Regions from separate parts of the Streptomyces sp. NBC_00212 genome, predicted to be linked through region 3. Evidence: riboswitches for the same ligand, from Rfam matches in the RefSeq annotation. Region 3 holds a riboswitch; each other region holds the start of a gene.

Region 1 (3,267 bases), 190 kb from region 3:
GCTCCACCGCCCGTCGCTCCTGCTCAGGTAGGGCCTGGTCGGCCCGTGTGGTGGATGTCGGGCCAAGGGCCCGGCGCTATCGTCGAGTGCGGTCGGCGAGCGACGGGGAAGGGCTCACATGGTGCGCGTACGGACGGTCGCCCGAGCGGCGGCGATCGGGATGGCTCTGGCATTGACCGTCGGCGCGGCCGGGGCGGCGCCCGCCGCCGGGCCGGGGGCCCTCGACGGGGTGTGGCGCATGGACGGCTACGGCACTGTGGTGACGATCGCGAGCGGGAAGCTCACGACGTACGACACCACCCGCGTCAGCTGCCTGCCGGGTGCCGTCACGGCCGAGCAGGTCGGCAGTCCGGGCCCGGGCGGAGCGACCCGCTTCGGCGAGGGCTCGGTCGGTTCGATGACCCTCACGCCGGAGGGGCGGGGGCACGCGGTCCTCGCGCCGGACGACGCGGCCGGCGTACGTCATCTGGAACGGCTGCCCGCGCTGCCGCAACCGTGCGGGAAGCCCGCCGAGGAGGGGCCGCTCGCCGTGTTCGACCGGTTCTGGGCCACCTTCGCGGAGAACTACCCCTTCTTCGCCGCCAAGGGCATCGACTGGCGGGCAGCCAGGGACCGATACCGCCCGCTCGTCACACCGACCACCACCGACGCGCGCCTCCAGCAGATCCTCACCGACATGATCCGCCCGCTGAACGACGCCCACACGGGCCTCGTCCACGGGGGCAGGACCGTCTACTTCGGTCTGCGGCCCGGCACCAGGGTGCCGACGCCGAACCTGCGAGCGCGCGCGGCAGACGCCGTCACCCACCAACTCGTCGCCCCGGCACGGACGTTCGCCCAGGGCAAGCTCGTGGTGGGTCAACTGCCGCACCACATTGGCTACTTGAGGATCGATTCCTTCGACGGGTACGTCGACGGGGACGACTTCCAGCGACAAGTCGCCGAACTCGACCGCGCTCTGGACGCGTTGCTCACGCCCGGTGCCGCCGCAGGATCCGATCCACTGGGCGGCCTCGTGATCGACGTTCGGCTCAACGGAGGCGGCTCCGACGCGCTCGGCCTGCGGATCGCCTCGCGGCTCACCGACCGCGCGTACACGGCGTACCGCAAGGTGGCCCGCAACGACCCCGACGACCCGGTCCGCTTCACCCGCCCCCAGCCGATCGTGGTGCACCCCGCCACGGCCCCGCGCTGGACCGGGCCGGTCGCCCTGCTCACGAGCGGCAGTTCCGTCAGCGCGGCGGAGACGTTCACGCAGGCACTGATGGGCCGTGACCCCGAGGTGACGCGGATCGGCGAGAACACCCAGGGCGTCTTCTCGGACGTCATGTTCCGCCCCCTGTCGAAGGACTGGGCGGTCATCCTGCCCAACGAGAAGTACCTCGATCAGGACGGCCGCTCCTTCGACGGCCCGGGCATCCCGCCCCGGTTGCGCACCCCCGTCTTCACCGAGGACGACCTCAGCCACGGGCGGGACTCGGCACTGACGCTGGCCCGCCGGGTGCTCTCCCGCGGCAATTGAAGCCCTCCCCGTTGCCGTGGTGGGGCGCCGCGTGCCGCAGCTCACCGTCCGGTATACGGAAACGTGGTTTCCGGGTCGCCGGTCGAGCGCATAGGGTGCGAACGCAGCTGGTTCGCCCCGTCCGCCAGGCGGGATGCGTCGTAAGAGGGAACCCGGTGGGAATCCGGGACTGCCCCGCAGCGGTGAGCGGGAACGACCGCCGTCATACGCACTGGGCCCGGCCGGGCCTGGGAAGCGACGGCCAGTAGATGCCTCAAAGAGCACGAGGCGTGCCCGCGAGTCCGAAGACCTGCCACTGCCCGTGTGCGACCGTTCGCGCACGGAGATCCCGGTGACCTCGTGGGCGGGTCGGCGTACGCACCAGCGGCAGCGGCACACACCGCGGCCCCGGTCCGTCGTCCCTTCGCGCCTTCGTCCCGTTCCGGGGTCCGCTCCACCGAAGAGCTCGCGAAGGAGAGTCTCGTGACGACCAAGCCCGCAACCGCGGCAGCACACGCCACCGTGTACGGCTACCCCCGCCAAGGCCCCAACCGGGAACTCAAGAAGGCGATCGAGGGCTACTGGAAGGGCCGTGTCGGCGCGCCCGAACTCCGGCGCACCGCCGCCGAACTGCGGGCGGCCACCTGGCGGCAGCTCGCCGAGGCGGGCGTCCACGAGGTGCCGACCGGTGACTTCTCGTACTACGACCACGTCCTGGACACCAGCGTCATGGTGGGGGCCGTCCCCGACCGCCACCGCGAGGCCGTCGCGGCCGACGCCCTGGACGGCTACTTCGCCATGGCGCGCGGCACCCAGGACGTGGCGCCGCTGGAAATGACCAAGTGGTTCGACACCAACTACCATTATTTGGTACCGGAGTTGGGGCCGGACACCGTCTTCGGCGCCGACTCCTCCAAGCAGGTCGGTGAGCTGACTGAGGCCCTCGCGCTCGGGCTCGCCGCGCGTCCCGTGCTCGTGGGACCGGTGACCTACCTGCTGCTCGCCAAGCCCGCGCCCGGCGTGGCCGCCGACTTCGAACCGCTGACCCTGCTCGACCGACTGCTCCCGGTGTACGCGCGGGTGCTGGCCGATCTGCGGGCGGCCGGAGCCCAGTGGGTGCAGCTGGACGAGCCCGCGCTCGTCCAGGACCGCACTCCCGCCGAACTGAACGCCGTCGCCCGCGCCTACCGCGAGCTCGGCTCACTCACCGACCGCCCGAAGCTCCTGGTCGCCTCCTACTTCGACCGGCTCGGCGAGGCCCTGCCGGTCCTCGCCAAGGCGCCGGTCGACGGGCTCGCCCTGGACTTCACCGGTCCCGCGGCCGCCAACCTCGACGAGCTCGCCGCGGTCGGCGGCCTGCCCGGCAAGCGGCTCGTCGCCGGGGTCGTGGACGGGCGCAACGTGTGGATCAACGACCTGGAGAAGTCGCTCACCACGCTGGCCACGCTGCTCGGTCTCGCCGATCGTGTGGACGTGGCCGCCTCCTGCTCGCTGCTGCACGTCCCGCTGGACGCGGCCGCCGAACGCGGCATCGAGCCGCAGATCGCGCGCTGGCTCGCCTTCGCCCGCCAGAAGACGGCCGAGGTCGTGACACTGGCCCGCGGCCTGTCCGGCGGCACCGGCGCGATCACGGCCGAACTGGCCGCGAACCGGGCCGACTTGGCCTCCCGCGCCGGTTCGGCCATCACCCGCGATCCGGCCGTACGCGCCCGGACCTCCGCCGTCACCGAGGCAGACGCCCGGCGTACCCAGCCGTACTCCGAACG
Region 2 (3,267 bases), 5.0 Mb from region 3:
GGCCTGCAGTACGGTCCCGATGACGGCGAGCCCGGCCCCGGTGACGGCCCCGAGCACGACGCGGGGCAGCCGCACGTCGAGCACGATGGTCCGGTACGGGCCGGGCTCCGCCGAACCGGTGACGATCCCGAGCACTTGGTGGGCCGGTATCCGCACCGAGCCGAGCGCGAGCCCGGCGATGAAGCCGGCAGCCAGTACGGCTGTGAGCCCCCCGAGCACGAGGGGGTACCGCCAACGCGGGGTCACCCCGCTCACTCCCCCGCCCCCGGGCGGAGCTGCCCCGCCAGCTTCGCCACCGCGTCCGGTGCTCTGACCCCCGTCACCATGTCCGACAGCGGCAGGACCGCGAAGCGGTTGTTCTTGACGGCCGGGACGGACGCCAGCGCCGGGTCGTCGCGCAGGCGTTGCTTCTTGGCCGCCACGCTCGTGCCGCCGTAGTCCAGGATCAGGATCAGCTCCGGCCCGCGGGCCACCACGTTTTCCCAGCTCGCGTCGCCGAAGGACTTGTCCTTCAGGTCGTCCGCGAAGACGTTGCGGCCGCCCGCCCTCGTCACGATGTCGTTGCCGATGCCCTTGCCGCCCACCGTGAACGCCGTCTTGTCCCCGCTGTCGTAGACGAAGACCGAGACCGGCGCCCGCCCCTTCTGGGCCGCCGCCGTCCTCGCGTTCGTGGCCTCGGCCGACTTCACCCACGACTCCGCCCGCTCGGGCACCCCGAACGTCCGGCCGACCTCGCGGACCTCCTCGTACACCTCGTCCATCGTCGTCGAGGCGCCCTTGGGGCAGTTCTCCACGTTCAGGCGGGACTTGATGCCGCTCTTGGCGAGCGCCTCGCGGCCCCGGCCCTCGTTCGCGGCGAAGGCGGTTGCGTAGCCGCCGTACACGTAGTCGGGCGCGACCGACAGGAGCTTCTCGTACGAGGGGTACTCGGCGGCCAGGACCGGGACCGAGTGGTAGTCCGCCGCGTACTTCGGCAGCACCTTGTCGTCCAAGTAGGCGGTCCCGACAAGGGACTTGGCGAGGCCCAGCTCCAGCATCACCTCCGTGGCGTGCTGGTTCATCGTCACCGCCCGCTTCGGCGGCGCCGTGAACGTCGTCGTCACCCCGCAGTTGGTGACCGTGTACGGGAAGCCGGGGGCCGGGCCGCCCCGGGCCTCGGGCCGCGCCTGTGTCGTGCACGCGGCGAGCGGGAACAGCAGGGCGGCGGCCAGGGCCGCGCGGCGCCAGAGCATGACTGAGCTCCTCCAAGGGGATTTCCACGTCCCCTGTCGTCGGGAGAAGGCGGCAGGTCAGTTCCTGGCTTCCGGCGCCGCGGGGTGTCCACGGGGCCGGTCACAGTGGCGGGACCGTGCCGGATTCACACCGGCTTCCTGGGTCCTGCCGCCCGAATAATCAAGATTGCGTACAGATAGTACGTGTCGGTCCGTACGCGGCGGCGCGCGGCGGTACGCGTCAGTACGCCTCGACGACCTTCACGTCTTCTTCCGTGATCACGCCGTCCACGATCCGGTACGAGCGGAACTGGAACTCCCCCGCCCCGTCCGTGTCCGCCGTCGACACCAGGACGTAGTGCGCGCCCGGCTCGTTGGCGTACGTCACGTCCGTGCGGGACGGGTACGCCTCGGTCGCGGTGTGCGAGTGGTAGACGATCACCGGCTCCTCGTCGCGGTCGTCCATCTCGCGGTACAGCTTCAGGAGGTCCTGCGAGTCGAACTCGTAGAACGTGGGCGAGCGGGCCGCGTTCAGCATCGGGATGAAGCGCTCGGCGCGGCCGGTGCCCGCCGGGCCCGCGACCACACCGCACGCCTCGTCGGGGTGGTCGGCGCGGGCGTGCGCCACGAGCTGGTCGTGCAGGGCCTGGGTGATGGTCAGCATGTCGGCAAGGATAAGCAGACAGGCCGTCCCGTATCGAGGTGCGATACGAGACGGCCCGCATGGTGAGAACCTGCTGGTCAGCGGATCAGCTGCGCTTGGCGAAGGCCTTGTTCTCGGGGTTCTTGGCCTTCAGGACGAGGTAGGAGACGCCCAGGATCAGGGCCCACAGCGGCGCGCAGTACAGCGAGACGCGGGAGTCCTTGTCGATGCCCATCATCACGATGACCATGAAGATGAAGAGCAGCGCGAACCAGCTGGTGTACGGGGCGCCGGGGGCGCGGAAGCTGGACTGCGGCAGGGCTCCGGCGTCCGACTGGCGGCGGTAGCGGATCTGGCAGACCAGGATCATGATCCAGGCCCACATGCCGGAGATGGTGGCGAAGGAGACCACGTAGTCGAAGGCCTTGCCGGGCGCCACGTAGTTGATCCACACGCCGACCAGCATGAGCGCCGCGGAGACCGTGGTGCCGATCAGCGGGGTGCCGCTCTTGGTCAGCTTGGTGAAGGCCTTCGGGCCCTGGCCGTTGAGCGCGAGGTCGCGCAGCATGCGGCCGGTGGAGTACATGCCCGAGTTGCAGGAGGAGAGCGCGGCGGTCAGCACGACGAAGTTGACGATCCCGGCGCCGATGCCGAGGCCCATCTTCTGGAAGGCGGCGACGAAGGGGCTGACGCCCGGCTGGAACTCGTGCCACGGGACGACCGAGAGGATCATGATCAGGGCGCCGATGTAGAAGACGGCGATGCGCCACGGCACGGTGTTGATGGCCTTGGGCAGGGTCTTCTCGGGGTCCTTGGACTCGCCCGCGGTCACACCGACCAGCTCGACGGCGAGGAAGGCGAACATCACGATCTGCAGGGTCATCAGCGTGCCGCCGATGCCCTTGGGGAAGAACCCGCCGTCGTTCCACAGGTTGGCGACGGTGGCGGTGTCCGCGGCGTCCGAGAAGCCGACGGTGAGGATGCCGGCGCAGATCAGGATCATGCCGACGATCGCGGTGACCTTGACCATGGAGAACCAGAACTCCAGCTCACCGAAGAGCTTCACGGAGATGAGGTTCACGGCGTACAGGATGAGCGTGAAGATCAGCGCGTAGGCCCATTGCGGGATGCTGCCATGGGTCCAGAAGGACATGTACTGGGCGGCCGCGGTCACCTCGGTGATGCCGGTGACGACCCAGAAGAGCCAGTACGTCCAGCCGGTGACGAAGCCCCAGAACGGGCCGACGAACTCCCGGGCGTACTCCGAGAAGGAGCCCGACACCGGGCGGTACATGAGCAGCTCGCCGAGGGCGCGCATGATGAAGAAGATGACCAGGCCCGCGATGGCATAGGCCAGGATGAGGCTGGGGCCGGCCTTCGAGATGGCCTTGCCCGCGCCGAGGAACAGGCCGG
Region 3 (3,267 bases):
TTCGAGCATGTCGAGGCGCACCTCCGGAGCGGGCCAACCGGCGCCCACCACATGCTCGTTGAGGTTCTCTCCGGAGCCGAGTCCGAGCCGGAATCGGCCTTCGGACAGGATCTGCATCGTGGCCGCCTTCTGCGCCACGACGGTGGGGTGGTAGCGCAGTGTCGGGCAGGTCACGAACGTCATCAGCGGGATCCGTGTGGTGGCCTCGGCGGCCGCGCCGAGCACGCTCCACGCGTACGGCGCGTGCCCCTGGCTCTCCAGCCACGGAAAGTAGTGGTCGGAGGTGACGGAGAAGTCGAACCCGGCACGCTCCGCGGCGACCAGATCCGCCACGAGCTCGCGCGGACCCGTCTGCTCAGTCATCATTGTGTAGCCGATTTGCACCATATTTCACGACTAACCGTGCTGCGCCGATGGAAAACATCGGCCCGCTGTCCGTTTGCGGGTTCCCGACCGCATCGGTTGCGCCGAATCGCTTCCGGTGCGTGACAGGGGGCTACGCGGTCCGCAGACCGTCCGCCGTCGAGGAGTCGTCATGGTCATAGTGGCCGTTCTCATCCCGCCGCTGCTCCTTGGCGTGCTGCTGGCCCTCGGCCGGTACGAGGAGCGCCTCCTCGGCGCCCCCACACCGATCGAGGACCGGCTGCGCGAGCGGCGCGGGTACGCGGTGCCGGACCGCCCGTCCGAACAGCCGCGGCGGCCCGCCCGGCCTGCACCGTCGCGCAAGGTGGGGCCGCCCCGGTGACGGTGCGCGGCCGTCCGGATCGCGCGTCCGGGCCGGTCCTGGCACGATGGACGGGCGGGCCCCACGGCCCGGCCGGTCCGTGCCCCCCGTTCAGTCCCTCGCCGCACGGAGCCGGCCGAACCGCCCGCCTCGGCCTCAACTCCCGCCGAGGGCCCGCTTGAGCTCGGCCTTGTCCATGCTGGACCGGCCATGGATGTTGCGGCGCTGCGCCTCCGCGTAGAGCTGGTCGTACGTTGGGCCCTGTGAGCCGCTGTGCGAGCGCCGGCCGCCCCGTTGGGACGAGGACATGTCCTGGATGGAGCTCTTGCTCGCGGTCCTGGACTCGCCGGCGCGGGCCCGTTCCTTGTTGACGGTCCTGGCCGCGATCTCTTCGGCGCGCTTGGCGCTCTCGCCGCGCTCCTCGGCGCTCTCCTTGATGTGCTCGTACTGGCGCTCCCGCTTGGGGCTCGATCCGCGAGGCATGCTGTCTCCTTGGCCACTCGGGGTGATCGGGGGTCACTTCACACCTTGAAACGCCGCGAGAGGCTCCGCAATCCACCGACGGTCGGGCGGGGGTTGCGTACGGCCTACGGAGGGGTCGCTGGACGCCGGTCCGGGGTCGGCGCAAGAGCAGGGCGCGGGAGAGGGGCCAGGACTTGGCAACGGCTTGATTGACCCGTTCGAGAACGGCGCCCTATGCTCCACGTGTAGTGATGAGATAAGGAAGCTGGTGAGATTCCAGCACGGTCGCGCCACTGTGAACCGACCGCCCGCGAGGGTGGCCGGTGAGTCAGACACTTGTCCGTCACTTCGCCCCGTTTGATCCAAGGGACGCAAGATCCCGAGAAGGAGGGCCCCGCCTTGAGCAGCATTTCCACATCCCGCCCGGCGTCCACGCCTGTCGTCCTGCCGGTTTCGAAGTCGGTGCTGTGGCTGGTCGGCACCGCGATCCTCGCGCTGGCCGTCTACTACTTCATCGGCGTCGACCAGGGGGCCGTCTCGGTCTTCGGCAACGACATGCACATCCACGAGTTCGTCCACGACGGGCGTCACTTCCTCGGCTTCCCCTGCCACTGACCCACACGGAAGTACGGACAACTCGACATGGAAAAGAAGCTGATACTGCGCGGCGTTCTCGTCGGCGCAGTGGCAGGGCTGCTCGCATTCGTCTTCGCACGGATCTTCGCCGAGCCGCAGATCACGAAAGCCATCGACTACGAGAGCGGGCGTGACGCCGCCCAGGCCGCACTGGACAAGGCCGCCGGCCTGCCGGTGGAGGCAGCGGACCCCGACCTGTTCAGCCGCACCATTCAGGCCAACGTCGGTATCGGTGTCGGCATGATCTTCTTCGGCATGGCCATGGGCGCGCTCTTCGCCGTCGCCTACACGGTCTGCCTGGGCCGGACCGGCGCCCTGCGCGCCCGCACGCTGGCACTGCTGGTGGCCGGTGGCGGTTTCCTCGCGATGTACCTGGTGCCGTTCCTCAAGTACCCGGCCAACCCTCCGGCGATCGGCCACGAGGACACCATCAAGCAGCGCAGCGGCCTCTACCTCATCATGGTGGTGTGCTCGATCGCCTTCCTGGTGGCGGCGGTCTGGCTCGGCAAACGGCTCCAGGCTCGTTACGGCAACTGGAACGCCACGCTGATCGGCGGCGCCGTGTTCGTCGTCGCGATCGGCATCGTGATGCTGGTCCTGCCCTCGCTCGGGCACCTGGCCTACAACAAGGAGAACTTCGGCAACCAGGCCACCGAGACACCGCTGCCCCTCAAGGACGCCAAGGGCACGATCGTCTACCCGGGTTTCCCCGCCGACGTTCTGTTCTCCTTCCGCTTCTTCTCCGTCGCCGCACAACTCCTGCTCTGGGCCGCCATCGGGCTGTTCTTCGGCCCCTTGGCCGAACGCCTTCTTGAGCCCCGCCGGGAATCCGCCGACGCCCCCGCGCAGGGCCCTGCGCCCGTCCCCGCATGACGTTCGCTCCGACGTCGGGCGCGGTGATCACCGAGATCACCGCGCTCGGGCCGTTCTTCGCCCTGCACACCCACGCCGTGGACGCGCGGCCGGTGGAGCCGTGGGTCCCGATGTCCCGGCAACTCATCGAGGCTCGCGTGTCGGCCGTACGGGGCTGGCTGGCCACGGCCGGAGAGCAGCCGCTCGATGCCGTTGAGGTACGGGTGGCCGCGTCCGTGACCCACCTCGGCCTGACCGCGAGACTGCTGTCGCCGGCCCTTGCCGCGTTCGTGCTGCACGAACGCCTTCTCACCTTCGGCCTCTCGGACGCCCACTGGCAGCCGGTCCTGGGCGGCCCCATCCCCCTGTCCGTCCCGAGCACCGCGGTGAGCGCCGGACCGGTTCCGCCCGAAGCACTCGCCACCTTCCTCGACGGCCCCATCGGTGAACTCGCCACCGCCATGCGGCCGTTCTCGCTCTCCCCCCACATCCTCCGAGGCAACATCGCGTCGGCGCTCAACGGTGCCGCGACCATGATCGCCACCGCTGCACCGGAGCTCGCGGAGCGAACCCGTACGACGCTCACGCTCCTC

What was found. Region 3 has a riboswitch for cobalamin ahead of OHA17_RS02570 (CbtB domain-containing protein). Riboswitches for the same ligand answer to the same signal wherever they lie in the genome.
Region 1: another riboswitch for cobalamin. It lies ahead of metE (5-methyltetrahydropteroyltriglutamate--homocysteine S-methyltransferase); the one in region 3 lies ahead of OHA17_RS02570 (CbtB domain-containing protein).
Region 2: another riboswitch for cobalamin. It lies ahead of OHA17_RS24975 (ABC transporter substrate-binding protein); the one in region 3 lies ahead of OHA17_RS02570 (CbtB domain-containing protein).

Annotation. Positions count from the first base shown of each region.
Region 1 covers NZ_CP108115.1:666,539-669,805, forward strand. The annotation lists gene OHA17_RS03505 (S41 family peptidase) at 119-1,522, shown strand; cobalamin riboswitch at 1,614-1,834, shown strand; gene metE (5-methyltetrahydropteroyltriglutamate--homocysteine S-methyltransferase) at 1,985-3,267, shown strand, end outside.
Region 2 covers NZ_CP108115.1:5,449,213-5,452,479, reverse strand. The annotation lists gene OHA17_RS24980 (FecCD family ABC transporter permease) at 1-246, opposite strand, end outside; gene OHA17_RS24975 (ABC transporter substrate-binding protein) at 252-1,232, opposite strand; cobalamin riboswitch at 1,270-1,403, opposite strand; gene OHA17_RS24970 (Mov34/MPN/PAD-1 family protein) at 1,453-1,875, opposite strand; gene OHA17_RS24965 (amino acid permease) at 1,961-3,267, opposite strand, start outside.
Region 3 covers NZ_CP108115.1:475,051-478,317, forward strand. The annotation lists gene OHA17_RS02555 (LLM class F420-dependent oxidoreductase) at 1-387, opposite strand, end outside; gene OHA17_RS02560 (hypothetical protein) at 536-745, shown strand; gene OHA17_RS02565 (plasmid stabilization protein) at 881-1,207, opposite strand; cobalamin riboswitch at 1,402-1,545, shown strand; gene OHA17_RS02570 (CbtB domain-containing protein) at 1,586-1,801, shown strand; gene OHA17_RS02575 (CbtA family protein) at 1,829-2,695, shown strand; gene OHA17_RS02580 ((2Fe-2S)-binding protein) at 2,692-3,267, shown strand, end outside.